DNA from 2 places in the Arthrobacter sp. UYCu712 genome. Region 1 is predicted to be linked to the other one. Evidence: predicted binding sites of a transcription regulator. Region 1 holds the regulator's gene; the other holds the start of a gene.
What was found. The regulator LexA, encoded in region 1, represses DNA repair genes until DNA is damaged. The targets are predictions, from matches to a motif close to TCGAACANNTGTTCGA.

Region 1 (15,239 bases):
CCTCGAAGCCGATCCGGCGGCGGTAGCGCGCACCATCGTGCTGCGGCAGCTGACTTCCTCACCCAAGAGCCGGCTCCAGCTCGCCCGCAAGCTGGCCGAGCGGAACGTCCCCGATGACGTCGCCGAAGCCGTGCTGGACCGCTTCGAGGAAGTCCGGCTCGTCGACGACGCGGAGTTCGCAGACATGTGGGTCCGCAGCCGGTCCCAAAGCCGGAAGCTTGCCAAGGGCGCCCTGCGGCGCGAACTCGCGGACAAAGGCATCGACGGCGACACTGCCGCTGTTGCCCTCGAGCAGCTCAGCGACGAGGCCGAGGAAGCCGCGGCCCGGGAGCTCGTCGAGCGTAAGCTCCGGGGAGCCACCGGGCTCGAGGACCGTGAGACGCGGGACAAGACCACACGCCGGCTGGCGTCCATGCTTGCCCGCAAGGGTTACCAGCCCTCGCAGGCCTTCCGGTTCGTGGGCGAGGTCGTCGCCGATGCGGCGGCCCGTGAGGACGCCGGCCCAGCCTACTGACCGGTCCAGGCTACTGACCGGGCTGCCGGCACCCGGTCCGGCGCGGCAACCGTGCCGACCCGTTACCCTTAACAGGTGAGTTTGACCATTCCCTCCCCAGCAGCCGGCACCACCCCTTCCACGGACGGGACGCCGGCCTCCGGCACCGCGCAGGCACCCGTCGCCGCGCAGCCCCGTACCTATCAGGTGCGTACTTTCGGCTGCCAGATGAACGTCCACGATTCCGAGCGGATGTCCGGGATGCTCGAAGCCGCCGGTTACGTTCCCGCGGCGGGGGAACTGGCCGACGTCGTGGTCTTCAACACCTGCGCGGTCCGGGAAAATGCGGACAACAAGCTGTACGGCAACCTCGGCATCCTCGCGCCGGTGAAAGCCGCCAACCCGGGCATGCAGATCGCCGTCGGAGGCTGCCTGGCGCAGAAGGACCGCGAAACCATCCTGAAGAAGGCGCCCTGGGTGGACGCCGTCTTCGGCACGCACAACGTCGGCGCCCTGCCTGCCCTGCTGGACCGGGCACGCCACAACAACGAGGCGCAGCTCGAGATCCTCGAGTCCCTCGACGTCTTCCCGTCCACGCTTCCCACCAAGCGTGACTCAGTCTACTCCGGCTGGGTCTCAATTTCCGTGGGCTGCAACAATACCTGCACGTTCTGCATCGTCCCGGCCCTGCGGGGCAAGGAAAAGGACCGCCGCCCCGGCGACATCCTCGCCGAGATCCAGGCCCTCGTCGACGACGGCGCCATCGAAGTGACGCTGCTGGGCCAGAACGTCAATTCCTACGGCGTCGAATTCGGCGACCGGCTGGCGTTCTCCAAGCTCCTGCGCGCCTGCGGGGACATCCCGGGCCTGGAACGCGTCCGCTTCACGAGCCCGCACCCGGCCGCCTTCACCGACGACGTCATCGACGCCATGGCCGAAACCCCCAACGTCATGCCCCAGCTGCATATGCCGCTGCAGTCCGGTTCGGACAAGGTCCTCAAGGACATGCGCCGTTCCTACCGCTCGACGAAGTTCCTCGGCATCTTGGACAAGGTGCGAGACAAGATCCCGCACGCCTCCATTTCGACGGACATCATCGTCGGATTCCCCGGCGAGACCGAGGAGGACTTCCAGGCCACCCTCGACGTTGTGGAGAAGTCGCGCTTCGCGACCGCCTTCACCTTCCAGTACTCCAAGCGGCCCGGCACACCGGCAGCGGACCTCCCGGACCAGCTACCCAAAGCCGTGGTCCAGGAACGCTTTGAACGACTCACCGCACTGCAGGACCGGATCGCCGCCGAGGAGAACGCCCGCCAGCTCGGCCGCCGCGTCGAGGTCATGGTCACGGCCCAGTCCGGCCGCAAAGCCGAGGAAACCCACCGGCTCTCCGGCCGTGCCCAGGACCAGCGGCTGGTGCATTTCTCGGTGCCTGCCGGCGCCGAGGTGCCGCGCCCCGGCGATCTCGTCACCGTGACCATCACCGAGGCGGCCTCCTTCCACCTCGTCGCCGATCCTGCGTCGGCGGACGACTACAGCCTCCGCCGCTCCCGCGCCGGCGACGCCTGGGACAGGTCCCAGGCCGACTCTTGCGGGGCGCCCGTCCCCGGCGCGGCCGCCGGCAAGACCGGCGTGTCCCTGGGCATGCCCACCCTTCCGGTCCGCGGCCGTTAACCCGGTGGCAGGTCCGCAGGACAGGCCCGCCGGCGGAACGCCGGACCCGCAATCCCGGACGGCACCCGGCGCGCCGCCGGTGATCGCCGTCGTCGGGCCCACGGGATCCGGCAAATCGGACCTTGCCGTCTCGCTGGCGCTGGAACTCAACGGCGAGGTCATCAACGCCGATTCGATGCAGTTCTACCGCGGCATGGACATCGGCACCGCGAAAATCACCGAGGCCGAACGCAGGGGAGTGCGGCACCACCTCCTCGACATCCTCGACGTGACCGAGGAAGCCAGCGTCTCGGAATTCCAGCAGCAGGCCCGCGCACTGATCGCCGACATCCACGCCCGCGGCAAACGGGCCATCCTGGCCGGCGGCTCCGGGCTCTACGTCCGTGCAGCATTGGATGTGCTGGAGTTCCCGGGTACCGACCCCGCCATCCGCAGCCGGCTCGAGGCGGAACTGGAATCCGGCGGCCCGGCTCCGTTGCGGGCACGGCTGGAGGCCGTGGATCCGGTGTCCGCGGGCCGGCTCGGCGACGCGCGGCGGATCATCCGCGCCCTGGAGGTGCGCGAACTCACCGGCCGGCCCTTCAGCTCCTTCATGCCCACCCGTGAGTACGTCCAGCCGGCCGTGCAGATCGGCCTCGACGTGGACCGCGAACTGCTCAGGGAACGGCTCGCCCGCCGCGTCCACGCCATGGTGGACCAGGGGCTGCTCGAAGAAGTCCGGCGGCTCGACGCCGCCGGCCTCCGACTCGGCAGGACCGCCCCGCGGGCCCTCGGCTACGCCCAGTTCCTCAAAGTCCTCGACGGCGAGGCCGACGCCGCGCAGGCAGCCGAGGACACGATCGTCGCGACCCGGCAGTTCGCCCGCCGCCAGCTGACCTGGTTCCGCGCCGATCCCCGGATCCGGTGGCTGGACTGGCGGGATCCAGGACTCGTGGCCAGCGCCGCCGCGCTGTGCCGCCCCGGCCATCCGGGACCGGTAATCTTGAATCATGGATGAAACCCTTGCCGCAGCCCTTGACCGAAACCCGGAAGCCGAGACCGCGGCCCTGAGCGGTCTCAAGTTTTCCAAAGGCCACGGCACCGGCAACGATTTTGTGCTCCTCGCCGACCCGAACGGCACCCTCTCGGTCACCCCGGAGCAGGTCGCAGCACTGTGCGACAGGCACCGCGGCATCGGCGGTGACGGGCTGATCCGGGCCGTCCCCTCCCGGCTGCTTCCCGAGGGCCAGGAGCTGCTCGCGGAGCACCCGGACGCCGAGTGGTTCATGGATTACCGCAACGGCGACGGCTCACTGTCCGAAATGTGCGGCAACGGTGTCCGCGTGTTTGTCCACTTCCTGATCGCGGAGGGCCTCGTCGAGCTGCCCGCTGGTGAATCCCTGACCATCGGCACCCGCGGCGGACCCAAGACGATCGTCCGCACCGCCGGCGGCTACGCCGTCGACATGGGCCCCTGGGAGTTCATTTTCCCGGGGGAGGCGACGGCGCGGGCCATGGATTCACTGGTCGGCGCGGCCGGACTGGAGGTCGCCCGGCCGGCCCTGTCCGTCAGCATGGGCAACCCGCACACCGTGGTGGCGCTGGCGGAACTGGCCGAACTGCAGGCCACGCAGCTGTTCGCCGCACCCCAGGTCGACCCCACCCCGCCGCACGGCACCAACGTCGAATTCGTCGTCCCGTCCGAACCCCTGGTCCACGAGGGCGTCGGAACCATCACCATGCGCGTCCATGAGCGGGGCGTGGGGGAGACCCAGTCCTGCGGCACGGGCGCCTGCGCGGCCGCGGTCGCCATCCGCCACTGGGCCGGCCAGGGCGCCCCGGACGCCTGGAGCGTCCACGTCCCGGGCGGCGTCGTCGGCGTGAAGTTTTTCCTCGGCGCGGAGGGCCACGAGCACGTCGAACTCAGCGGCCCGGCCGTGATCGTGGCTAGCGGGACGCTTTCCTGACCCGCAGGATGCGGAACGACTTCGACGTGCTCTCGCGCGTCACGGTGAAACTCCCGTCGAGCTCGGTGGCCAGCCAGCGCTGCAGCGAATCGGAGCCCAGGTTCTTCTGCACCACAAGCCACGCCGAGCCGCCCGGCGCCAACCGCGGCAGCCACAGGAGCAGCAGGGCATGGAGCTCATCCTTGCCGATCCGGATGGGCGGGTTGGACCAGATGGTGTCGAAGCGCAGCTCCGGATCGACGGCGTCGGGAGTGCTGGCCGTGACGTTTCCGAGCCCCAGCAGCGCCGCGTTCTCGTTCGTCAAGGTCGCACAGCGCTCGTTGACGTCCACCGCGTAGACGCGCGAATGCGGGGCCCGCAGCGCCAGGGTCAGGGCGATCGGACCCCAGCCGCAGCCGATGTCCAGGAGGTTTCCCTGCGGCGCCGGGGACGGGGCCTCGGCCAGCAACACGGCCGTTCCCTTGTCAATGCCGTCCGGGCTGAAGATACCCGAGGAGGTCTGCAGCCGGCGCGTCTCACCGGCAAGCTCCACGGTCAGTGGTTTGCGGCTGAACGGCCCGGCCGGCTGGGCGCTGAAATAGTGTGCAGACTCCATAACTGGCCAGATTAGTTGGCTGTCGGCCCGTATGGGAAACCGATGGAAACGGGCCGGCAGCCACCGGGCGGCAGCAGGTCAGCCGCCGGTCCGGGACAGGAAAGCGGTCTGCTAGGGTTTAATACATGATCTTGAACTTCAAGTAGCCGGCACGGGTCACATCCCGTCCCCGCAGCGACGCAGGTACTTACCTTCCGCTCAGCGCGCCCCCATTGGTGATCAGTGCAACGTTCTGCCCACCTGCCGGCGCCCGATCCCCTTGGAGTCCAGCAGTGCTCATCTGAGTCCGCTCACTGGACAGCCCGAAGACTGTCCAGTCGCAGTCGGGAGATGTCCGCCCGTGCCCCCGCAGATCTCTCCTCTTTCACCGCTCCCATCTGGAGCCCGCCCTGCCCCCGGCACAGCTGCCGCAGGCAACCCAGGAGGCCCGAATGACCGATAGTCGTCAGCCCAGCGCGAATACCGCCCCACACAGCACCGATCGGCACTATTCTGAAACTGCCGAACCTTCTAAGGAGACCATGACCAGCCAGCCCAACACCGGACCCGATTCAGCAGCCCAGGACATGAGTCCTGCCGAAATCCAGGCTGTCATCGACCGGATCCTCTCGAAGGACACCCCTGCCCGCAAGGCGGCACCGGGCGCCGGCGAACCCAAGTCGGTGCTCGGCAAGGCCCAGGCCATTTCCCGGCAGGACGAGGACTTCACCAACTACGACGGCGACCAGCAGGACCTCGCGGAACGGCACGCCCTGCGCCGCACCGCCGGCCTGTCCACCGAACTCGAAGACGTCACCGAAGTTGAATACCGGCAGTTGCGCCTCGAACGCGTTGTCCTCGCCGGGCTCTGGACCGAAGGCACCCTTGCCGACGCCGAGAACTCGCTGCGCGAACTCGCAGCACTCGCGGAGACTGCCGGCTCGGAAGTGCTCGACGGCATCGTCCAGCGCCGGGCGAAGCCCGACCCGGGCACCTTCCTCGGCTCCGGCAAGGCGCAGGAACTCAAGGACATCGTGATGTCCACCGGCGCGGACACCGTTGTGGTCGACGCCGAACTGGCTCCGTCCCAGCGGCGCGGCCTGGAAGACATCGTCAAGGTCAAAGTCATTGACCGCACGGCCCTGATTCTGGACATTTTCGCCCAGCACGCCAAGAGCCGCGAGGGCAAGGCGCAGGTGGAACTGGCGCAGCTCGAATACCTGCTCCCGCGCCTGCGAGGCTGGGGCGAGTCGATGTCGCGCCAGGCCGGTGGCCAGGTGGGCGGTGCCGGCGCCGGCATGGGTTCGCGGGGTCCCGGTGAAACCAAGATCGAACTGGACCGCCGCCGGATCCGCACCCGGATGGCCAAGCTGCGGCGCGAGATTGCTGCAATGAAACCGGCCCGGGAAACCAAACGCGCCAACCGGCGTCGTAACGCCGTGCCCTCGGTGGCAATCGCCGGCTACACCAACGCCGGAAAGTCATCACTGCTGAACCGGCTCACCGACGCCGGGGTGCTCGTGGAGAACGCCCTGTTCGCCACGCTGGATCCGACGGTCCGCAAGGCCGAAACCTCGGACGGGCTGGGCTACACCCTTGCCGACACAGTGGGCTTCGTCCGTTCGCTGCCCACCCAGCTCGTGGAGGCCTTCCGCTCCACCCTGGAAGAAGTGGCGGACGCGGACCTGATCCTGCACGTCGTCGACGTCTCACACCCGGATCCGGAAGGCCAGATCGCCGCCGTCCGCGCCGTCTTCAGCGAGGTCGATGCGCGCAAGGTGCCGGAAATCATCGTCCTGAACAAGGCCGACGCCGCCGATCCGTTCGTGATCGAACGGCTCAAGCAGCGCGAACCGCGCCACATTGTGGTGTCGGCACGCACCGGGGAAGGCATCCCGGAACTGCTGCAGGCCATCAGCGAAGGCATTCCGCGGCCCAGCGTGAAACTGGAACTGATGATCCCGTACAACCGCGGGGACCTGCTCAGCAAACTGCACGAGACCGACGCCGAGATCCTCAGCCTCGACCATGTGGAAACCGGCACCCGCGCCGTCGTGATGGTGCGCGAGGGCCTGGCCGCTGAACTGGATTCGTTCATCAGCAATGACTAAGGCAGCGGCAACCGGAGCGGCCACCGACGCGGCCCGCCCGGCGGGGGAGGACCCGGAAGGGGACACTTCCCGCGACGAGACACCAGCCGCGCAGGTTCCGGCCGCAAAGAACCGCCCGGCCGGCGGGGAGTTCGTGATCGAACTCCTCGACCGGGCGGTTTCCGGCATGGGCGGCCAGAGCCGCACGGGCCAGCACGAAATGGCCCGGCAGGTCGCCCGCGCCATCGACACCGGCGACCACCTCCTGGTCCAGGCCGGCACCGGCACAGGAAAGTCACTGGCCTACCTGATCCCGCTGATCGCGCACTCGCTCGTCAGTGACAAGCCCACCCTCGTCTCCACCGCCACCCTGGCCCTGCAGACCCAGATCGTGGGCCGAGACCTGCCCCGGCTGCTCAAGACCATCACCCCTGCCCTGGAGCGCCCGGTCAAGGTCGCCCTCGTCAAGGGCCGGTCCAATTACGTCTGCCGCCACAAGCTCGAGGGCGGCTTCCCCTCGGAAGAACCCTCAGAGGGCCAGCTCTTCTCCCTCGGCGAGGACACGTCCGTGCCGCACTTTGCCGCGGCCATGGGCGGCCCGTCCTCCCAGTTCGGCAAGGAAGTCGTCCGGCTCCGCGAGTGGGCCGAGCAAACCGCCTCGGGGGACCGTGACGAGCTCATGCCCGGTGTGACGGACCGCGCCTGGCGCCAGGTCTCCGTCACGTCGATGGAATGCCTCGGCGCGCAGAAATGCCCCCTCGCCGCGGAATGCTTCAGCGAACTGGCCCGGCAGAACGCCGCCGACGCCGACGTCGTCGTCACCAACCACGCCATGCTGGCCGTCAGCGCCTTCGAAGGACTCGCCGTGCTGCCCGAGTACGACGTCGTGGTGGTCGATGAGGCGCACGAGCTGCAGGACCGCGTTACCGGAGCCGTGTCCGGACAGCTCTCCGTCGCGATGGTGCACGTCGCCGCGTCCGGGGCCCGGAAGCACACCGGCATCACCGTGGACGCGCTCAACAACGCCGCGGCCAACCTCGAACTTGCCATAGAAGGCGTCCCCAGCGGGCTGATGCCCAACGGGCTCAACAGCGAACAGCTGGACTGCGTGGACCAGCTGCGTGACGCCTGCCGCGCAGCCCTCTCCGATTCCAAGGGCGACAGCGCCACCACCGCCGATGGCGGACGCCAGCTGGCGCGCTCCCGCCTTATGGTCATCCTGGAACTCTGCGAACGGCTGCTGGCCGCCCGCGAAAACCGCGAGGTGGTCTGGTTCTCCCGGAACAGCACGTTCGATCCGGCGCAGGGTTACGCCCAGCCCGACGAGTCCGCTCCGGCCCTGATCAATGTGGCCCCGCTGAGCGTCGCCGGGAGGCTCCGCGAGGGCCTGTTCGCGGACCACACCGTCATCCTGACCTCGGCGACCCTCGCGATCGGCTCGGCCTTCGAGCCCGCCGCGGGCGGACTCGGCCTGGTCGGTCCGGGCGCACCCAGCTGGACCGGGGTGGACGTCGGGTCGCCCTTCGAATATCCCAAGCAGGGCATCCTCTATGTAGCCAAGCACCTGCCCAAGCCAGGCCGCGGCACGTCCCCGGAAGCCCTCGACGAGCTGGAAAAACTGATCAGGGCCTCCGGCGGCGGGGCACTGTGCCTGTTCTCGTCCCGCCGGGCGGCCGAGGACGCCGCGGAGGCGATGCGGCCCCGGCTGGACATGAGCATCCTGTGCCAGGGGGATTCAACCATGACGGCGCTTGTCCGCCAGTTCGCCGATGAACCGGACACGTGCCTGTTCGGCACCATGTCGCTGTGGCAGGGCGTCGACGTTCCCGGGGACTCCTGCCGGCTGGTGGTCATCGACCGGATTCCGTTCCCGCGGCCGGATGATCCGCTCATGACGGCACGCTCCCGGGCAGTGGCCCAGGCCGGCGGCAACGGGTTCATGAGCGTCTCGGCAACGCATGCCGCGATCCGGCTGGCCCAGGGGGCCGGACGGCTGATCCGGTCGACGTCGGACAAGGGGGTGGTGGCGGTGCTGGATTCGCGCCTGTCCACGGAACGCTACGGGGGATTCCTCCGTGCGGCGCTGCCGCCGTTCTGGCCCACGACCGATCCCGCCGTCGCCTTCGCTGCCCTGGAGCGGCGCGCCAAGGAATCGGCACAGTCCGCCACGTAGGCAGCCAGGCACGCGAGTAAGTACGCAGGGGAGCCAGGCGGGAGCCCGAAAAGCAAAAGGTCCCCGTCCGGAGCACCCGGCGGGGACCTTGGCTTCAGGAGTTGGCGGCCCAGGTGTTCGTGGCCGCAACCGTCAGAGGGAGCGCAGGACCGAAACGACCTTGCCCATGATGACGGCGTGGTCGCCCAGGATCGGCTCGTACTGCGTGTTCTGCGGCAGCAGCCAGGTGTGGCCGTCCCGCTGGCGGAAGGTCTTCACCGTCGCCTCGTCGTCCAGGAGCGCGGCCACAATGTCACCGTTCACGGCGTCACCCTGCCGGCGCACCACCACCCAGTCGCCGTCGCAGATGGCGGCATCGATCATCGAGTCGCCCGCCACCTTGAGCATAAAGAGTTCGCCGTGGCCCACCAGCTGGCGCGGCAGCGGCATGATGTCCTCCACCACCTGGTCCGCGAGGATCGGACCGCCGGCCGCGATCCGGCCCACCAGCGGCACCATCGCAGTATCGGTGGCGCTGGCCAGTTCCGAGACGGAGAGTCCGCCGACGGCACGCAGTCCGCTGGACTTCTCGACGCCGGAAACCTTGGTGCTGCCCTCATCAAGGGTCAGCGGCATCAGCACTTCCATGGCGCGTGGACGTTTGGGGTCCCTCCGCAGGTAGCCGAGCTTCTCGAGCTGGGACAGCTGGTGGGTCACGCTGGAAAGGCTCGCCAGACCCACGGTGTCGCCGATCTCGCGCATCGAGGGAGGGTAGCCGTTGTCCGTCACCGAACGCTGGATGGTTTCCAGGATCTTCTTCTGCCGCACGGTCAGGCTCTTGGGAGGCCTGGCGGACTGCGGGCTCCGCTGGGATGCCCTGCCGCCGGTGGCTTGTGCTGCCATGTTCGCCAATGCCTTTCGATTCCGCCCGGCTGCCGTGAAGGCAGTTATCGGGCCCTTCCGGCCTGAATGTCAGACCCTGCTGATCAACTATTGATGACCGACTGCAGAAGTGGTTGTCCTGTGACTCAAACGTAGGCCAGCCGCACACCATTTTCAAACATTTGTTCTAGCGAGTCTCGACAATGTTCGTCAATAGGTGCTAAAACTGGAGGAGTGAAGTTCGAATATGTGTTCGAACATTGCGGATCGGATGAAAGCATTGCAGTCCGATGAGAGCGAAACATTCGGTTCTATGTTCGAAGATCGGGCCGGTTGGCGGCAAGTACGTGGAGTACGCCGGGCGGCACAGTATGGTCCAGGAGGGCTCAGTTCATGTCAGCATCAAGCGCGTTTCACGACACATTCGGCCACGGCGCGGCCGGTGGCTACGGCAAGTCCCTGCCCCGCGCCTCCTTCGGCAAGGCAGCCTCCCCCAAAGGGGCTGCCTCCGGCCGGGGCTCCCGCCCCAAGCAGGCGCCGCTCCGTCTGACCAGGCGGGGCCGGTTTGTGTTCTTCGGCGTGCCGCTCATCCTGCTGGCCGCCTTGATCCTTTCGCTCGGCGGCTTCCTGAATGCGCCGGCCAAGGCCTCAGAGTCCGCCTCCGAGCTGTCGGTCACCCCCACCGTCTCCGTCACGGTGCAGCCCGGGGAATCGCTGTGGGCCATCGCCGGAACCGTGGCCCCCGAGCGCGACCCCCGCGACGTTGTCGCCGACATCGTCCAGCTCAACAACCTCGACGCCGCCCGCGTCCGGCCCGGCCAGACGCTCTTCGTCCCGGTGAAGTAGCACCGCCGGCGCCCGAGAGCCACGGATCACGCGGCCGCCACGGCGCCCACGTTTCCCGGTCCAGGGCGTCACAGTTTCAAGGCCCGCCGACGTCTCACTTAAACTAGTGAAGTGACTGACCAGTTAGAGCGACTGAACCGACTTCCCCTCCGGACGAATCTGCGGGGCATGAGCCCCTACGGCGCGCCGCAGCTGGACGTCCCCATCCTGCTCAACGTCAACGAGAACACCCACGGTGTCCCGGCCGACGTGCAGGAAGCCATCTCGAAGGCTGTCACTGAGGCAGCCGCCGGCCTGAACCGCTACCCGGACCGGGAATTTACTGAGCTGCGTGAAGCGCTGGCCGAATACCTCGGCCACGGGCTGGGCGCGGAAAACCTCTGGGCCGCCAACGGCTCCAACGAGGTACTCCAGCAGATCCTGCAGGCCTTCGGCGGACCCGGGCGCACCGCACTGGGCTTCCCTCCCACCTACTCCATGTACCCCTTGCTCGCCGCGGGCACGGACACCGGATACGTTGTGGGCGTGCGCGCCGGCGACTACGGGCTGAGCGCGGAATCGGCGGCGCGGCAGGTCCGTGAGCTCCAGCCCAACGTCGTCTTCCTCTGCTCGCCGAACAATCCCACGGGCACGGGCCTCGGGCTCGACGTCGTGGAAGCCGTGTACGAGGCCGGCGAAGCCAGCCAGACCATCGTGATCGTCGACGAGGCGTACCACGAGTTCGCCCACGACGGCACGCCGAGCGCGCTCGAACTGCTCCCGGGCCGCGAACGGCTGATCGTCTCGCGCACCATGAGCAAAGCCTTCGCGCTGGCCGGCGCGCGCCTCGGTTACATGGCGGCGGCGCCCGAGGTGGCCGACGCGTTGCGGCTGGTCCGGCTGCCCTACCACCTCTCGGCCGTCACCCAGGCAACTGCCCTTGCCGCCCTGCACCACCGTGTGGCGCTCATGGCCGACGTCGAGGACATCAAACGCCAGCGGGACAGGATCGTTTCCGAGCTGCAGCGGATGGGCCTCAAGCCGTCGGCCTCGGATTCGAACTACGTCTTCTTCGGCGGCGTCGAGGATCCGCATGCGGTCTGGAAGGGCCTGCTGGAGGCCGGAGTGCTCATCCGGGACGTCGGCATCCCCGGCCACCTGCGCGTCACAGCCGGCACTGAGACGGAAACCACAGCGTTCCTCGTGGCCCTCGAACGGATCCTGGGCGGCCCCGCGGAACTGCGGGCCTAGACTTAAGGCAGGGTCATCAGCTCCGGAACACCACCACCGCCAGAACGCCCAGCACCGCCTTCATCACCAAAGGACACCCCCACATGAGCAACACCGGATCAGCCGCTGCCGAGGGCCGGACCGCACGCCTGGAACGGACCACCAGCGAGTCATCCGTGCTGGTCGAGATCAACCTGGACGGCACCGGCGTCTCGGACATCAGCACCTCGGTTCCTTTCTACGACCACATGCTGACGGCGCTGAGCAAGCACTCCCTGATCGACATGACGGTCAAGGCGACCGGCGACACCCACATCGACGTCCACCACACGGTCGAGGACGTCGCCATCACCTTTGGCGAGGTCCTGCGCACGGCACTGGGGAACAAAGCCGGCATCCGGCGCTTCGGGGAGGCGACGGTCCCCCTGGACGAGGCACTGGCGCACGCCGTCGTCGACGTCTCCGGCCGCCCGTACCTCGTGCACGGCGGCGAGCCCGCAGGCCAGGAATACCACCTGATCGGCGGACACTTCACCGGGTCGCTGACCCGGCACGTCTTCGAGGCCATCACCCTGCACGCCGGCATCTGCCTGCACATGAATGTCACGGCCGGCCGGGACCCGCACCACATCGTCGAGGCCCAGTTCAAGGCGTTTGCCCGCGCCCTCCGCGCGGCCGTGGAACCGGACCCCCGCGTCGAAGGCATCCCCTCCACCAAGGGTGCACTGTGACCGGCAAGGTGCTGCAGGACGGCGCCATCATCGATCCCGACGCCGGCCGGAAGCCTGCCTCGCCCGAGGGCAAGCCCACCGTCACGGTGCTGGACTACGGCTCCGGCAACGTCCGCTCGGCTGTCCGCGCCCTGGAACGGGCCGGTGCCGAGGTGATCCTCAGCGCCAAACCCGAAGACGTGCTCAACGCCGACGGCTTGGTTGTCCCCGGTGTCGGCGCGTTCGGGACGGTCATGAACGAACTCAAGGCTGTCGACGGAATCCGGATGATCGGCCGCCGCGTCGCCGGCGGCCGGCCCGTGCTCGCCATCTGCGTCGGCCTCCAGGTCCTGTTCGAAGCAGGCGTGGAGCACGGCACCGAAGCCCCGGGCATGGGGGAGTGGCCGGGTAAAGTCGAGCTGCTGCCCGCCGAAGTGGTCCCGCACATGGGCTGGAACACGGTGTCCGTTCCCGCCGGGTCCACGCTCTTCAACGGCGTGGAGAACGAGCGCTTCTACTTTGTGCACTCCTATGGCGTGCAGAAGTGGGACTTTGACGTCATCCAGCCCCGGATGGCCGCACCGCTCGTCACCTGGTCGGAGCACGGCGCCCCCTTCATCGCCGCGGTGGAAAACGGTCCGCTGTGCGCCACGCAGTTCCACCCGGAAAAATCCGGCGACGCCGGCGCGCACCTGCTGCGCAACTGGGTCGGGAGCCTGCGGAAGGGGTCCCCGGCCGGGGACTCCGGCGCCGGCCCGGAACAGACCGCCTAGATGTGGTCCATCGTCCTGATGGGACTTGCCGGACTCCTGGCCGGCGGGGCCCTGTCCTTCCGGCAGCAGAAGAGCCCGCTCTGGGTGCAGATCGTGTTCTATGTCCTGGCCGGGATGTCGCTGCTGGCCGCCTACCTCCTGACGCTGCCCGCCTCCTAGCGGGCCCGCCGCATTCCCTGACCATCCGCCGCCCCCAGAGAAGCTGAGGATCCCCGATGACCACCGAAACCCCGCTGCCCGTGCTCGAGCTGCTGCCCGCCGTCGACGTCGTCAACGGCCAGGCCGTACGCCTCGTCCAGGGCGAGGCCGGCAGCGAAACGAGCTACGGCACACCGCTGGAAGCGGCCCTCAACTGGCAGCAGCAGGGGGCCGAGTGGGTCCACCTCGTGGACCTCGACGCCGCGTTCGGCCGCGGCTCCAACGCCGAACTGCTGCGCGAGGTCGTGGGGCGCCTGGACATCAAGGTGGAGCTCTCCGGCGGCCTCCGCGACGACGAATCTCTTGAGAAGGCCCTCGACCTCGGCGTCGCCCGGGTCAACCTCGGCACCGCGGCGCTGGAAAACCCGGAGTGGACGTCCCGCGTGATCGAGCGCTTCGGCGACAAGATCGCCGTGGGCCTCGACGTCCGCGGCACCACCCTCGCCGGCCGCGGCTGGACCAAGGAAGGCGGGGACCTCTGGGAGGTCCTGAACCGGCTCGAGGAAGCCGGCTGCGCCCGCTACGTCGTGACAGACGTGACCAAGGACGGTACCCTGCAGGGTCCCAACGTCGAGCTGCTGCGCCAGATGGTGGAGAAGACGGGCAAGCCCGTCGTCGCTTCCGGCGGCATCTCCAGCCTCGATGACCTCAAGGTGCTGCGCTCCCTCGTCCCGCTCGGCGTCGAAGGCGCGATCATCGGCAAGGCCCTCTACAACGGCAACTTCACGCTGCCCGAGGCCCTCGACGTCGCCGGCCGCCGCTAGCCGGACCGCTGCCATGAAACACCAGCCGGCAGGCACGGACCCGGCGCGGGACGCAGGCGGGAAGGCCGCGCCGGCCCGCCATCTGCCCGGACACATCGCGGCTGCATTGGCGGGCGCCGGCGGGCCGGCCGACTCCGCCGGCCAGCCGTGGGCCGGCCGGAGCCTCGCCGGCGACGACGCCAGCATCCATAATTTCGAGGACGACGACGGCGCTGCCGACCCCGGCTACCTCGCGGCCATCGACCGGCTCGCCAGCGGCGGCGGTGACGAGGCCGCTGTGATCGCATCGCTGGCCACCGCACGCGTCTTCGTGCCGATCCTTGCCCGGCTCGCCGAAGAAGGCGACGGCGCGACACCCCCCGCAGGGGACATAAACGGGGACAATCACGGGCACACGCAGCACGGCGACGAGCTGAAGGGGGACAAGCAGGCCGACATGGCGCTCGTGACCCTCAAGGCGCCCGACGGCCGGACGGCCATGCCCGTGTTCACTTCCGCCGCGGCGCTTGCCGCGTGGCACCCCGAGGGCCGCCCCGTGGCCGTCTACGCGGCGCGCGCGGCATTGTCCGCCGTCGCGGAAGGCGCCGAGCTGCTGGTCGTGGACCCCGGTTCCGACGTGACGTTCGTGGTGCGCCGGCCCGCCGTGTGGGCCCTCGCGCAGCAGCGGCCCTGGACGCCGTGCTACGCGGATCCCGAGCTGGCGCAGTCCCTCGGCGGGGCCACGGTTGGCTTTCCGGAGATCCGGCGTGTTGAAATTCATCCTGGCGGTGGAGTTGCCTCGGCTGCGGCTGACGGCCGGCAGCTTCCCGGCGGAGGACCGGGCCCGGAACTCCGGGTGGTCCTATTCCTCGAAGACGGACTCGACGCCGCGGGGGTGCAGTCCATCGTGGCCGGCCTCAACATGGCCTGGGCCCGGAATGAAATGTTTGCC
Region 2 (15,239 bases), on a different contig from region 1:
GGCTTCCCTAGTGGAAGACCAGCCAGCCGACCACCGTGGCCACTCCGGTCAGGAATGCGCCCCACACAATGTCCACCACGACGATGGCAAGCGGCCAGTTCTTCAGGGTCGCCGCGTTGGTGAGGTCATAGGTGGCATATGCGAAGGTTCCCAGCGCGGCACCGTAGCCCAGCGCGGTAAGCCAACTGCCGCCGTCGAGCGCCGGCTGGAGCGCGAAGAAGACGATCCCGTTGATGTACAGGACGTAGAAGACGACGGCATACCCTAGATGGGGCTTGTCCGCCATGAGGTGGCCCAGATTCCGGCGGTAGAACTTGCTCATCGTCTTGAGCCAGACGGAATCGATCACGGCAAACGCGGCGGCAACGACGAGGAACTGCAAGATGACCATAAGGGAGCATAACAACATGACGGAGGCCGCGGTGGGACCACGGACGCTGACGATCGTCCGGCAGGAGGAGTCGCTCGGAGCAGCCGCGGACCTGGACTTCGCCATCGAGCTGCTGCAAAGGGTCAAAACCGGTGCCGTCGGGCCAATGCTGCGGCTTTACCGGCCCGTGCCCACCGTGGCGTTCGGGCAGCGCGACACGCACCTTCCGGGCTTCGACTCCGCCGCCCGGGCGTGCCGCGAACTGGGCTTCGAGCCGCTGGTCCGCAAGGCCGGAGGACGTGCCGCGGCCTACCACGAGGGAACCCTCGTGATCGACCACCTTGAACCGCACCGGGACGCGATCGCCGGCGCCAAGGGGCGGTTCTCCTTCTTCGGCGAACTGCTGGCGCAGGCGCTTCGCACCGCCGGAGTCGACGCCGCCGTCGGCGAAATTCCGGGTGAATACTGCCCCGGAGAGTTCAGCGTGCACGGCCAGGATCCGGAATTCCCGCAGCACCAGGTCAAACTGATCGGCACCGCCCAGCGTGTTGTTGCCGGCGGCTGGCTGTTCAGCTCGGTGATCGTGGTGGAGAATTCGGCCCCGATCCGGGCGGTGCTGGAAGCCAGCTACTCGGCGCTCGGCCTGGACTGGGATCCGGCCACGGCGGGCGCGGTCAACGACCTCGTCCCGCACCTGGACGTGGACGCCATCGAGGCGGCCGTGGTTGAAACCTACGCCAGCTACGCGCAGTTGGACTACGCGGACTTCGGCACCCTGCGCGGCTGACCGCGCAGGGTGCCGGGGGAGCTAGTGCCCCCGGGCGATCCATTCCGCAAGCTGCGGCGCTTCCGCGCCGACCGTCGTCGGATCCCCGTGCCCGGTCCGGACCACCGTCCCCGCTGGGAGCGTCAGCAGGCGCGTCCGGATGGACTCGATGATGGTCGGGAAGTCGCTGAAGGACCGGCCGGTCGCGCCCGGGCCGCCCTGGAACAGCGTGTCGCCGCTGAACACGGTGCCTTCGCTTTCGACATAGAAGCACACGGAGCCGGGCGAGTGGCCCGGCGTGTGCAGGGCCAGCAGCCGTGCGCCGGCGACCTCGAACGTGTCCCCGTCCGCGATTGCGTGGTCCGGTTCGGTGCCCGGGAACACGCGCTCCCAGAGCATCCAGTCCTCGCGGCTCAGGTAGACCGGGGCGCCGACGCGCCCGCGGACCTCGCCGACGGCGCCGATGTGGTCATCGTGCCCGTGGGTCAGCAGGATGGCCTTCACCGTCCGGCCCGCGACGGCGGCGGCGACCGCGGCCGGATCGTGTGCCGGGTCGATGATCACGCATTCCTCGTCGTTGCCGATGATCCAGACGTTGTTATCGACATCCCACGTGCCGCCGTCGAGCGAGAACGTGCCCGAGGTGACCAGCTGGTCGATCCGGACGCCGGCTCCCGCTCCGCCTTCAGTTCCGGCGTTCCCCTCAGATTCGGCGCTCACAGTTCAACCACCGAGCGCAGCACCGAGCCGGCGTGCATCTTGTCGAAGGCTTCCTCGATCTGGTCGATCGTGATCCGCTCGCTGACGAACGCATCGAGGTCCAGCTTGCCCTGCCGGTAGAGGCTGATGAGCATCGGGAAGTCGCGCGAGGGCAGGCAGTCGCCGTACCAGGAGGACTTCAGCGAGCCGCCCCGGCCGAAGACGTCCAGCAGCGGCAGCTCGAGGGTCATCTCCGGGCTGGGGACACCCACCAGCACCACGGTGCCGGCGAGGTCGCGGGCATAGAACGCCTGCTTGTAGGTCTCGGGGCGCCCGACGGCGTCAATCACGACGTCGGCGCCGAAACCGCCGGTGAGTTCGCGGATCGCCTCGACCGGATCGACGGCGGAGGAGTCCACGGTGTGCGTGGCGCCGAAGTCCGTGGCGCGCGCGAGCTTCTTGGCGTCAATGTCCACGGCGATGATGGTGGTGGCACCGGCGAGCGCGGCGCCGGCGACTGCAGACATGCCCACTCCGCCGCAGCCGATGACGGCCACGGAATCGCCGAGCTTGACGTTTCCGGTGTTGATGGCGGCGCCCAGGCCGGCCATGACGCCGCAGCCCAGCAGGCCGATGGCGGCCGGATCGGCCTCGGGATCAACCTTGGTGCACTGGCCGGCGGCCACGAGGGTCTTCTCGGCGAAGGCGCCGATGCCCAGCGCGGCGGTGAGCTCGGTGCCGTCCTCGAGGGTCATCTTCTGGGTGGCGTTGTGGGTGTTGAAGCAGTACTGCGGCTGGCTGCGGCGGCAGGCCCGGCATTCGCCGCACACGGCGCGCCAGTTCAGGACCACGCGGTCGCCGGGGGCAACGGAGGTGACGTCCGGTCCCACGGCGCTGACGACGCCGGTGGCCTCGTGGCCGAGCAGGAAGGGGAAGTCGTCGCTGATCGCCCCGAGCTTGTAGTGCAGATCGGTGTGGCAGACGCCGCTGGTGAGGATATCCACCAGAGCCTCGCCCGGTCCGGGATCGGGGACCAGGATGGTTTCCACCGTGACGGGTGTTCCCTTGGAGCGGGCTACAGCGCCTTTGACTTTGTGGACCATAAGAATCTCCCTTTTGCGCGTCGCAACACGCGGTAAGGCGCGGCCCCTAGGGGGCCGCGCCGTCGTGGTTGAAGTCGTGCGTGAACGTGGTGGGTCTAGGCGGGTGGGTCTAAACGGGTGGGTCTAGGCGGCGAGCCGGCTCTTGACCTGTGCCGCCGACGGGTTCGTGGCCGCGGTGCCGTCCGGGAACAGCACGGTGGGGACGGTGCGGTTGCCGCCGTTGAGCTTTTCTACCAGGTCTGCGGTGCCTTCGACTTCTTCGATGTTGATCTCGGTGTAACCGATGCCCTGAGCGTCCAGCTGCTTCTTCAGGCGGTTGCAGTAACCGCACCACGTGGTTGAAAACATGGTGATGGTGCCGGATTCGGGGGTGAAATCCACGAAGTTCTCCTCAAAGCTGGTTGGCGGTGCTGGTTGAGAGCGCCGGTGCCGACAAAAGTCGTACGTCACTCCCAATAACCGTAACCCGCAGCGTGCTATTCCCGCGGAGTGCGGCGCACGCTACGGGCGGATGACGGTCTCGCCCTCATCGGCAGGGGCCTCAAAGCCGGCGAGGAACTTGTCCAGGTAGGCCGGTCCGACCGGCGCCGAGTTCGGTCCCGGGTCCAGCCGGCGCAGTTCGAGACGCCGGAGCAGCTCGTCCCGGGGCACGTCAAGATACACAAGCTGCCAGGCGGCGCCGTGGGCGGTGATGAGCGCTTTGTACTCCTCGCGCCGCTGCCGGGACCAGAATGACAGATCCACGACGACGTCCCGGCCTTCACACATCAGCTCCACGAGCCAGGTCCGTAACTGCCTTTCCACCGCCACGGTGAAGTCGAAGTACTCCGGGCTACCAAAGCGTGCCGCGAGCTCCTGGTCCAGGCGCCACATTTCCTCGTCAACGGAGAGGCGGACGAACCCGTCGCGTTCGAGAATCTTCGCATAGCTGGTCTTGCCCGACCCCGGAACTCCACACATCAGGACCACGGTTGCTGTCTTTGCCATGCCCGGAGTCTAAGGGGATGCGGCCGGCCGGATGATGGCCCACGCCGGGCGGACTGACCGGCGGCGCACGCTACGCCGTCGGACGCGAATTCGCCGGAAAGCTGCGAGGTCGCCGGAAAATTCCGGCGACCTCGCACGTTTCCGGCGGGCTCGGCCCGGGGTCCCCGCGGATGACAGGGATTGGGTGCGGTGGCATGCTGGTGCCATGTGTGGACGCTACGTGATGGCCCGGGCCGTCGGAGACCTGCTGGCCGAGTTCGACGCCGGGCTGGAGGAGGAGGTCGCGATCCCGCCGTCGTGGAACGTCGCCCCGACGGCGGATGTGCCGATCCTGCTCGAACGCCTGGTGGACGGCGAACCGGTCCGCCAACTGCACGTTGCCCGCTGGGGCCTGGTGCCGTCCTGGGCCAAGGATCCGGGCATAGGGTCGAAGATGATCAATGCCCGCAGCGAGACGGTGCTGGAGAAGCCGGCCTTCCGGAAAGCCACCCGCTCCCGGCGCTGCGCTGTCCCGGCGGACGGCTACTACGAGTGGAAGGGCGAGGGCCGCAGCAAGCAGCCCTACTACGTGCATCCGAAGGACGGACGTCCCATTGTCTTCGCCGGACTCTACGAATGGTGGAAGGATCCGTCCAAGGCGGAGGGCGACCCGGAGCGCTGGATGCTCTCGACGTCGATCATGACCACCGACTCGCCGCCGGAGGGCTACGCCGGGGGAATGCTGGCTGAACTGACCGCGCTGCATGACAGGGTTCCGCTGCCGATGGACCGCGGGACCATGCAGACCTGGCTGGACCCGCAGGCCGATGACGCGGCCGGCCTCGTGGACCTGGTCCGGGCCGGGGCGCACGACGTCGCGGAGGGCTGGACGATCGACGCCGTCGGCACCGCCGTCGGGAACGTGAAGAACGATTCGCCGGAACTCATCCAGCCGGTGGGCAGCCTGTTCTAGCGGGCCGCCATATCGGCCGGACGATCCGGAGCCTGGATTGTCAGTCCCGGGTTCCCAGCTTTTCCGCCTCGTATGACCTCAGGCCGTGTTTCACGCCGAGGCGGTTACAGCGTCACTTTTCCGCCGCCGTCGACCGCCCAGCCGGGGTTGAAGGCGACCTCCCAGCGGTAGCCGTCGGGATCGGCGAAGTAGCCGGTGTAGCCGCCCCAGGGCTGGGTCTTCGGTGCCGCGACGATGCGCGCCCCGGCGGTCTCGGCTGCGGCCATCACCGAGTCGACTTCCGCGGCGCCGGCCAGATTGTGGCTCAGCGTGATGCACGGAATGCCGGCAGGGGCATCGGTGGCGGCTTCGGCCTGCATTTGGCCCGCGTCCCAGAGCGAGAGGATGAGGCCGTGGTTGGCCTGGATGAAGAGCACCTCGCCGGGGACTTCCCGGTGGACCGGCCATCCCAGGCCATCAACGTAGAAGCTGCGTGCGGCGTCGACACTGCGGACACCCAGCGAAATTAAGTCGACTCGTGGCTGCATCGTTCGATACTGTCATGGACATGTCCACAAATCACGCAGACGACAAGACCGCCCGGGCCGACCGGGAACAGCTCGCCGCCGTGCGGGTGGCTGTCGACGAAGTGGACGAGCAGATCGTGGCCTTGATCGGGCGCCGCGAACGTCTGATCCGGATCGCCGGGACGCTGAAGGCGGACAGTGCCGAGGTGCGTGCGCCCGGACGCGTGGAGCGGGTTATCGAACACGTCCGCGCCACCGCGGAGCAGAAGGACATAGACGTCGAACTCGTCGAGAAGACCTACCGGGCGATGATCGATGCGTTCATCACGCTCGAGCTGGAAGTCTACAAGTCCACCTCGTAGCAGCGGCTTAGAGGGACTCTTCGACAGGCACGTTGGCCTGGTAGTCCCGGCCGTCACAATCGCTGAACGCCGTCATGAGGTGGCCCTTGGGGAGGCCAAGCACGGTTGCGATCGGGAAGTTTCCGGTGATGGTGTTCCCGGAGTGTTCCACGCCTTTGAGATCGAAGTTCTCTTCCGTGCCGTCATGGTTGAAGTAGTAGAAGGAAACGGCCTCGCCGTTCATGAACTCAATGCCCAGTCTGCGCTGATGGGAATAATCCGGCCCTGCTGCCAGCAGACCCACCACGTAGGCGCCTTGCCCCGGGATATTTCCGTCTATATCGAAGGTCGCCACCAAGGTTGAATTCTTGGCGGCGATCTTTACTTGCCTCAGGAGTGCGATGTGGGAGCTCATGGCTCAATCCTGCTACCTGTGTCATCGTGCGTCCACCCCTGATCTAGGTTTTGTCCCGGGCCGGGCGTAGACTGGAATCATTCGAATATATATTCGAATGATTCTTTGCGGGGAGGCACTGTGGGCATGTTCAGCGAGTCAGTTGACGTCGTCTGCACACCCTCCGGTGTCCCCTTGACGCTTAACTGGGCCGGCCGGAACTTCACAGTCTGCGCCGACCCGGTCCGCTGGTATGAGCGGCGCCAATGGTGGGCGGAGGAGCAGCGCGCACCTCTGGGAAGCGGCCCCGGGCTGGTGGACCACGAGATCTGGCGGGTCCAGGTGCGCCCGGCCGGTTCACAGGCGGACAACCCCGGGGAGTCCCTCACCCTGGACCTGACCAGGCACGTCGGCAGCGGGCGCTGGCGGCTGCTGAAAATCCATGATGCCCTGCTTCCATTCCGGAAGCCCGAATCAGCATGAGCTTCACCCATCTCCACGTCTCCACCGCCTTCAGCGCCCACTACGGGGTCTCCTGGCCGGATGAGCTGGCCGCCGCGGCCGCGGCCGACGGTGCCACCGCGCTCGCCTGCACTGACCGCGACGGACTGTACGGGACGGTCAAGCACCTGAAGGCCTGCATGGCTGCCGGACTTGATCCCGTGGTCGGGGTTGACCTTGCGGTCTTTGACGACGACGGCGACCTCCGCACCCAGGTGGGCGGACGCGTGGTGGTCCTGGCCCACGGACACAACAACGGCGCCGGCTACCGGGCCCTGTGCCGGCTGATCTCCGACGCCCATGCCCGCACCACCGGCAAGGCCGGGGGAGCGGTGCCCGTGGCGGTGACCCGGGCGGAGCTTGCCTCCCGGACCCTGCATCCGGAGACCCTGCAACCCGTCCTCACCGTGCTGCTCGGACCGGACTCCGACGTCGGGCGCGCCATGGGCGGGCGGCGCTACCTGCGCCCCCGGACCATGTTCAAGCGCTGGCTGGAGGCCATGCCGCCGGGGACCCTGGCCGCGGAAGTGGTCACCCAGCTCAGCCCGCCCGGGGAGCCGCTCAGCACCGCCCACGCGGTACGTATGCTCAAGCTCGCCGCGGAACACGGCGTCCCGGCCGTGCTGAGCAACGCCGTCCGGTACGTCGCGGAGGACGGTGCGGCCACCGCCGATGTGCTGGACTCCGCACGGACGCTGAAATCTCTGCCGGAACTGTCCGCCGCCCCGCTGCTCCAGCCCAACGGGCAAGGGTGGCTCAAATCAGCCGGGCAGATGCTGCAGCTGGGCAAAGAGATCATGCACGCCGCCGGATACGGGACCGCCGACCTGAAACGGCTGATGGCCCAGACCGAGGCGCTCGCGGACCGTTGCCGGATGGACCCGGTCACGGACATGGGCTGGAAGCAGCCGGTGGTGCCGGAAGCCTCCGTGATCGGAATCGCCGGGGATCCCCTCGTCGAACTCAGCCAGCGTTGCGAGGCCGGCATCAGCCGCCGCTTCCCCGGAATCGGCGGCAAGCCCGCCGAGGAGCTGCGCGCCAGGCTGGGGCACGAACTGCGGATCATCGACACCCTGGGCTTCGCCGCCTACTTCCTGACCGTCGCCGAAGTCTCCCGGATGATCCTGGACATGGGCGTCCGTGCCGCCGCCCGCGGCTCGGGCGCGTCCAGCCTGGTCAATTACCTGATCGACGTCAGCCAGGTGAACCCCCTCGAGCACGACCTCATCTTCGAACGCTTCCTCTCCCGGGACCGTGCCACCTTGCCGGATATCGACATCGACGTCGAAAGCGCCGAACGGCACAACGTCTACCGGAAGATCTTCGAGCGTTTCGGCTCGGAACGGGTCACGCTCATGAGCATGCAGAACGGCTACCGCGCCCGCGGGGCCGTCCGGGACGCCGGCATGGCGCTGGGCATGGAGGAAGGCGAAATCGGGGACATCGCCAAGCAGCTTTGGCGCTTCTCCGCCCGGAACTTCCGCGAGGCCCTCCAGGAGAAGCCGGAGCTTAAGGAATTCGCAGGCCGGGTGGAAGAGCGGGACTTCACCGGAAACCAGCAGCTGGACCTCCTGGTGGACCTCACCGAGCGCCTGGACCGGCTCCCGCGCCACATCTCCATGCACCCGTGCGGGGTCATCCTGGGCGACGCCACCCTGCTGGACCGCACCCCGGTCCAGCCCAGCGGACTGGGCCTGCCGATGAGCCAGTTCGACAAGCACGACATGGACCCCATGGGCATGCTTAAACTCGATGTGCTCGGGGTCCGGATGCAGAGCGCCATGGCCTTCGCCGTCCGTGAGGTCATCCGGCTGCACCCCTCGAAAGCCGAGGTGGTGGCCGCGGGGGCGCACCCGGCCGGCCCGGACGGCGCGGGACCGGACTACATCTCCGCGGACGGACGCATCGACCTCAACGCCGTACCGCTCGACGACGAACCCACCTACGAACTGATCCGCAGTACCCACACCCTGGGCTGTTTCCAGATCGAATCCCCGGGCCAGCGCGAACTCATCGGCAAACTGGCGCCCCGGGAGTTCAACGACCTCATCATCGACATCTCCCTCTTCCGGCCGGGGCCGATGAAATCGGACATGGTGCGGCCCTTCCTGGAGCACCGACACGGCTTCGCGCCGGAGATCTATCCGCACCCGGACCTCAAACCGGTCCTCAAGGAGACGCACGGGGTCACGGTGTTCCATGAGCAGATCCTGAAAACCTTCGACGTCATGACTGCCTGCGGGCTGGCACGGGCCGATGAATTCCGCCGCGCCCTCGGCAACGAGGTGCTGGAAGGCAAAGTGGAGGAGTTCTTCCGGAAGGAGGCCCGGACCCGGGGGTACGGTCCCGAGGTGGTGGACAAGGTCTGGGGGACGCTGAAGGCCTTCGGCAGCTTCGGTTTCTGCAAAGCCCACGGTGCCGCCTTTGCCGTGCCCACCTACCAGTCGGCCTGGCTCAAGACCCACCATCCGGAGGCATTCCTGGCCGGGCTGTGGGAACATGATCCCGGCATGTACCCCAAGCGGCTCCTGGTGGCCGAGGCCCGGCGGCTGGGGATTCCGATCCTGCCCCTGGACATCAACCGCAGCCAGGCCGAGTACCGGGTTGAGCGGGTGGCTGCGGGGCCGGACCGCGGCAAGCTGGGCATCCGGCTGAGCCTGAACGGCATCTACGGACTCTCCGGAACCGAGCTGAAACGGATCGTGGCAGGACAGCCGTACGATTCGCTGGCGGACCTGCGCGCCCGGTCCCGGCTCAGCAAGCCGAGCATCCAGCGGCTTGCCCAGCTCGGTGCCTTCGATTCACTGCACAGGGCCTCGGGGAATGCGGCCAACCGGGCGGACCTGGTCCAGCACCTCCAAAGCCTGCAGGGCCGCCCGCACCGGAAAGGGGTGGAGGTGATCGACGGGCAGCTGTCCCTGCCGCTGGGCGACGTCGAGCTCAGCAACCTGAAGCCCCTCCTGCCCGCGCCGACCCTGGTGGATACGGTCCGGGCGGAACTGGACCTGATGGCGGTGGATGTCAGCGACCACCTGATGGCCAGCCACCGTCCGCTGCTGGACGGGCTGGGTGTCACCACCGCGGACAAGCTGCTGGGGCTGCGCAACGGCACCGAGGTTTTGGTGGCCGGCGTCCGGGTCGCCACCCAGACTCCGCCGATGCGCGGCGGCCGCCGGGTGGTGTTCATCAGCATCGACGACGGCACCGGCTGCGTGGATTCGGTGTTCTTCCATGAGGCCCAGGAACTGTCAGGACCGCTGCTGTTCGGCACCCGGCTGCTGCTGATCAGGGGCACCACCCGGCGGACCGGACCCCGGGGGATCAGCATCAGTGCCAGCATGGCGTGGGATCTCAGCCGCACCGGGACGCTGCCGTTCCCGGAACCGGCGCCTGGTGCCCCCGCCCACCTGGAACCGGAGCTGCCCGGCCCGCTGGACGGGATCACCCGGAACCTCGCCATCACCGGGCTGGGAGGCTGAACAGCCGGCCTGCGCCGGCCCCCGGGGACAGCCGCCGCGCCGTCACCGGCGTTGGTTGGCCCCCGCGTAAACCGATAGCATGGATGAGGCTGGCTGTGGTCCCCGTACGCCACAAGCTACGAAGCCTCAACTTTGAATAGGAGACACCCGTGTCAGATGCCCAGCAGATCACCCTTCTCGTCGATGGCGAAGAGACCAAGGTGGCTACCGGGACCACCGGCGCGGAACTCTTTTTTGAGCGCCGCGACGTCGTTGTAGCCCGTGTCAACGGCGCTCTGTTGGACCTGGATCAGCCGTTGCCCGAAGACGCCTCGGTCGAGGCCGTCACCATCGACTCCCCGGACGGCCTCAACGTCCTGCGCCACTCCACCGCCCACGTCATGGCCCAGGCCGTGCAGCAGTTGCGCCCCGACGCCAAGCTCGGCATCGGCCCGTACATCACCGACGGTTTCTACTTCGACTTCGACGTCGAGGAGCCGTTCACCCCGGAAGACCTGAAGACCCTGGAAAAGATGATGCTCAAGATCATCAACCAGAACCAGAAGTTCGTCCGCCGCGTGGTGTCCGAGGAGGACGCCCGCGAAGCCATGAAGAACGAGCCCTACAAGCTCGAACTGCTGGGCAGGAAGAACGACGCCGCCGACGCCGGAGAAGGCGTCAACGTCGAGGTCGGCGCCGGGGACATCACCATCTACGACAACGTGGACCGCAAGAGCGGGGACAGCATCTGGTGCGACCTGTGCCGCGGCCCCCACCTGCCCAACACCAAGCTCATCTCCAACGCCTTCGCCCTGACCAGGTCCTCGGCCGCCTACTGGCTGGGCAACCAGAACAACCAGCAGCTGCAGCGCATCTACGGCACCGCCTGGCCCACCAAGGACGCCCTCAAGGCCTACCAGGAGCGCATCGCCGAGGCCGAGCGCCGCGACCACCGCAAGCTCGGCGCCGAGCTGGACCTGTTCTCCTTCCCGGACGAGCTGGGTTCGGGCCTGCCGGTGTTCCACCCCAAGGGCGGCATCATCCGCAAGGCCATGGAGGACTACTCCCGCCAGCGCCACGTCGATGCCGGCTACGACTTCGTCTACACCCCGCACATCACCAAGGGACACCTTTACGAGGTCTCGGGCCACCTGGACTGGTACAAGGAGGGCATGTTCCCGGCGATGCACATCGACGCGGAACTGAACGAGGACGGCACCGTGCGCAAGCCCGGCCAGGACTACTACCTGAAGCCGATGAATTGCCCCATGCACAACCTGATCTTCCGGTCCCGCGGACGGTCCTACCGCGAACTGCCCCTGCGGCTGTTCGAATTCGGCTCCGTCTACCGCTACGAGAAGTCCGGCGTCGTGCACGGCCTCACCCGGGTGCGCGGCATGACCCAGGACGACGCCCACATCTACTGCACACGCGAGCAGATGAAGGACGAGCTCACCACCACGCTGAACTTCGTGCTGGGCCTGCTCAAGGACTACGGCCTCGACGACTTCTACCTGGAGCTCTCCACCAAGAACCCGGACAAGTTCGTCGGTGACGACGCCACCTGGGACGAAGCCACCCGTACCCTCGCCGAGGTGGCCGAAGCCTCCGGCCTGGAACTCATCCCGGATCCGGGCGGAGCCGCGTTCTACGGCCCCAAAATCTCCGTGCAGGCTAAGGACGCCCTCGGCCGCACCTGGCAGATGTCCACGATCCAGCTGGACTTCAACCTGCCCGAGCGCTTCGAACTGGAGTTCCAGGCCGCGGACGGCACCCGCCAGCGCCCGGTGATGATCCACCGCGCCCTGTTCGGTTCGGTCGAACGCTTCATGGGTGTGCTCACCGAGCACTACGCCGGCGCCTTCCCGGCCTGGCTGGCACCCGTGCAGGTAGTGGGCATCCCGGTGGCCGAAGCGTTCAACGACTACATGTTCGACGTCGTCGACCAGCTCAAGGCGGCCGGCATCCGCGCCGAGGTGGACATTTCCTCGGACCGCTTCCCCAAGAAGATCCGAACCGCCAGCAAGGATAAGATCCCGTTCGTGCTGATCGCCGGCGGAGACGACGCCGACGCCGGCGCCGTGTCCTTCCGCTTCCGCGACGGCAGCCAGGACAACGGCGTGCCGGTGGCCGAGGCTGTCCAGCGGATCGTCGACGCCGTCCGCAACCGGACCAGCTAGGGGGAGCGCATGCAGGAGACCACAGGGGCCGGTCCGGGCTATCCGGGCGACGACGCCGTAACAGACGACTTTGGCCTGGCCGGGGTTCCGGACGCCTTCCAGCGCCTGTGGACTCCGCACCGCATGGCGTACATCAAGGGCGGCCAGCACCAGTTCAAGGACAAGGACGACTGCCCGTTCTGCGTCGCCCCGGACCGTGAGGATGAGGAGTCGCTCATCGTGTACCGGGGACGGACCAGCTACGTGGTGCTGAACCTGTTCCCGTACAACCCGGGGCACCTGCTGGTCTGCCCGTACCGGCACATCCCTGACTACACGGACCTGACGGTGGAGGAAACGGCGGAGTTCGCCGAGCTGACCCAGACGGCCATGCGCGTGCTGCGCAAGGTGGCCAATCCCACCGGGTTCAACCTGGGCATGAACCAGGGAGTCACCGGCGGGGCCGGGATCGCCGGGCACCTGCACCAGCACGTGGTGCCGCGCTGGGGCGGGGACGGGAACTTCTTCCCGATCATTGCCCAGACCAAGGCCGTCACGCAGACCCTCGGCGAGGTCCGCCAGCAGGTCGCCGATGCCTGGCCGCAGCAGAGTGGCAGCGCCCAGGAGCCTTCCGCCGGGGAGCCAGATGCTGAATAGGCATGCGCGCGGATTTTTCACCGCGCTGTTTTCCCCGCTCGCCCGCTGGCTCCTGAAGATCGGGGTCTCCCCGGACGCCGTCACCATCGTGGGCACCCTCGGCGTCGTGGTCGGCGCCCTCGTGTTCTACCCGCTGGGACAACTCTGGTGGGGGACCCTGTTCATCACGGCGTTCATCTTCTCCGACGTCATTGACGGAATCATGGCCCGGATGCAGGAAAGCGGCGGGCGCTGGGGCAACTTCCTGGACTCCACCCTGGACCGCGTCGCCGACGGCGCGCTGTTCGCCGGCGTTGCCGTCTGGTTCTTCACCGGCGGCGCGGACACCCCGATCGCGATTGCCGCCGTCCTCTGCCTCGTGCTCGGGATGGTGGTCTCCTACGCCCGGGCCAAGGCCGAGGCCCTCGGCTTCCACGCCAACGTCGGCATCGCCGAGCGGGCCGAGCGGCTTGTCTCCGTGCTGGTGGTCACCGGGTTCACCGGGCTCGGGCTGCCCGCGGTGGTGCTCTTCGTGACGCTCTGCCTGCTGGCCCTGGCCAGCCTGGTGACGGTGGTGCAGCGGATCATTGCCGTGCACCGGCAGTCGCTGCAGGAGAACGAAGGCACCTCCAGCGAACAGGCCGCCTGACGCCCCCGCGCCCTTGCGCCGTCGCCTGTAACCGGAATTCAGCGGCGTCGTGGCGGGGGACTAGTATTAGCAATACCGGCCAATGGATCCGGTAATCCGGTGTGTGCGAGTACGTCGTCTCTGTGCCGTCCGCGCCCCGGCGAGGTCATCTATCTACCCATAGGGGTTTTTGTGTCTACACCTGATGTAAGCAGCGAAGCCGGCGCGTCCGCCCAGAACGTGACGGGCAGCAACCGCGTCAAGCGCGGCATGGCGGAGATGCTCAAGGGCGGCGTCATCATGGACGTCGTCAACGTCGAGCAGGCCCTCATCGCCGAAGACGCCGGTGCAGTGGCCGTGATGGCGCTGGAACGCGTTCCCGCCGATATCCGTGCCCAGGGCGGCGTGTCCCGCATGTCCGATCCGGACATGATCGACAAGATCATCGAAGCCGTCTCCGTGCCGGTTATGGCGAAGGCCCGGATCGGCCACTTCGTCGAAGCCCAGATCCTCCAGTCGCTCGGCGTGGACTACATTGACGAGTCCGAGGTCCTGACCCCGGCCGACTACACCAACCACATCAACAAGTGGAACTTCACGGTTCCCTTCGTCTGTGGTGCCACCAACCTCGGTGAGGCCCTGCGCCGCATCAACGAGGGCGCGGCGATGATCCGTTCCAAGGGTGAGGCCGGAACCGGCGACGTTTCCAACGCCACCACCCACATGCGCCAGATCCGCGCGGAGATCAAGAAGCTTGCCGGCATGGCCGAGGACGAGCTCTATGTTGCCGCCAAGGAACTGCAGGCCCCGTACGAACTGGTCAAGGAAGTTGCCGCCAGCGGCAAGCTCCCCGTCGTGCTGTTCACTGCCGGCGGCATCGCCACCCCGGCCGATGCAGCGATGATGATGCAGCTCGGCGCCGACGGTGTGTTCGTCGGCTCGGGCATCTTCAAGTCCGGCAACCCGGCCCAGCGCGCCGCCGCCGTCGTGAAGGCCACCACCTTCTTCGACGACCCGGACGTCATCGCCAAGGCCTCCCGCGGCCTGGGCGAAGCCATGGTCGGCATCAACGTCGACGAGATCCCGCAGCCGCACCGCCTCGCCGAGCGCGGCTGGTAACGTTCGCCTGCTTCTTCACAAACTCGGCGCCAAGGCGCCTCGTTTATGGAGCCTCTGCAGTCTCTCTTACCAAGCAGTCGAACGCGGCGGCCGGTCACCTTTTCAGGTGGCCGGCCGCCGTCGTTTCCCCGTCGATTCCCCATCGATTGCTCCCTAGGTGCCCTTATGAGGCTCCAAAAGGCCACCAACGGAGCAGACGATGAGGGTCAGTCCAGGCCGCGGCGCTTGAGCAGAGGCTCGAGTTCGGCGTCGCGGCCGCGGAAGGCGCGGAACGACTCCAGCGGGTCCCGGCTGTTGCCGCGGGAGAGCAGCTCTGCGCGGAAGAAGTCGCCGTTGGCCCGGTTGAGCCCGCCGTGTTCCTTGAACCACTCCACCGTCTCCGCGTCCAGGACTTCACTCCAGATGTAGGAGTAATATCCGGCGGCATACCAGCCGCCCGCGAAGATGTGCTGGAAGTAGCCGCTGCGGTAGCGCGGCGGAATCAGGCTGTGCGCCACTCCGGCTGCGGCCAGTTCCTTCGCCTCGAATTCGACGACGTCGTCCGGGATGTCGGAGCCGTCCAGCACGTGCCAGGCGAGGTCCAGCAGGGCCGCGCCAAGGTATTCGGTGGTGCCGAATCC

Region 2: a site for LexA is predicted at 6,221-6,236, ahead of ABIB51_RS17660 (DUF6504 family protein). Genes of this name have one in related genera too.

The regions. Positions count from the first base shown of each region.
Region 1 is NZ_JBEPOZ010000011.1:82,074-97,312, forward strand. Features, by position in the region: gene ABIB51_RS12705 (regulatory protein RecX) at 35-514, shown strand; gene miaB (tRNA (N6-isopentenyl adenosine(37)-C2)-methylthiotransferase MiaB) at 590-2,164, shown strand; gene miaA (tRNA (adenosine(37)-N6)-dimethylallyltransferase MiaA) at 2,244-3,161, shown strand; gene dapF (diaminopimelate epimerase) at 3,154-4,110, shown strand; gene ABIB51_RS12725 (class I SAM-dependent methyltransferase) at 4,091-4,705, opposite strand; gene hflX (GTPase HflX) at 5,227-6,795, shown strand; gene ABIB51_RS12735 (ATP-dependent DNA helicase) at 6,788-8,947, shown strand; gene lexA (transcriptional repressor LexA) at 9,080-9,829, opposite strand; gene ABIB51_RS12745 (LysM peptidoglycan-binding domain-containing protein) at 10,202-10,654, shown strand; gene ABIB51_RS12750 (histidinol-phosphate transaminase) at 10,766-11,884, shown strand; gene hisB (imidazoleglycerol-phosphate dehydratase HisB) at 11,968-12,594, shown strand; gene hisH (imidazole glycerol phosphate synthase subunit HisH) at 12,591-13,346, shown strand; gene ABIB51_RS12765 (CG2302 family histidine operon protein) at 13,347-13,505, shown strand; gene priA (bifunctional 1-(5-phosphoribosyl)-5-((5-phosphoribosylamino)methylideneamino)imidazole-4-carboxamide isomerase/phosphoribosylanthranilate isomerase PriA) at 13,562-14,308, shown strand; gene ABIB51_RS12775 (SseB family protein) at 14,322-15,239, shown strand, end outside.
Region 2 is NZ_JBEPOZ010000021.1:43,343-58,581, reverse strand. Features, by position in the region: gene ABIB51_RS17710 (DUF2177 family protein) at 8-391, opposite strand; gene ABIB51_RS17705 (lipoate--protein ligase family protein) at 408-1,157, shown strand; gene ABIB51_RS17700 (MBL fold metallo-hydrolase) at 1,179-1,856, opposite strand; gene ABIB51_RS17695 (S-(hydroxymethyl)mycothiol dehydrogenase) at 1,853-2,938, opposite strand; gene ABIB51_RS17690 (mycoredoxin) at 3,062-3,319, opposite strand; gene ABIB51_RS17685 (P-loop nucleotide/nucleoside kinase family protein) at 3,440-3,925, opposite strand; gene ABIB51_RS17680 (SOS response-associated peptidase) at 4,131-4,877, shown strand; gene ABIB51_RS17675 (VOC family protein) at 4,982-5,404, opposite strand; gene ABIB51_RS17670 (chorismate mutase) at 5,419-5,745, shown strand; gene ABIB51_RS17665 (hypothetical protein) at 5,753-6,139, opposite strand; gene ABIB51_RS17660 (DUF6504 family protein) at 6,260-6,601, shown strand; gene ABIB51_RS17655 (DNA polymerase III subunit alpha) at 6,598-10,098, shown strand; gene thrS (threonine--tRNA ligase) at 10,248-12,257, shown strand; gene ABIB51_RS17645 (HIT family protein) at 12,267-12,893, shown strand; gene pgsA (phosphatidylinositol phosphate synthase) at 12,883-13,521, shown strand; gene pdxS (pyridoxal 5'-phosphate synthase lyase subunit PdxS) at 13,693-14,619, shown strand; gene ABIB51_RS17630 (M3 family metallopeptidase) at 14,826-15,239, opposite strand, start outside.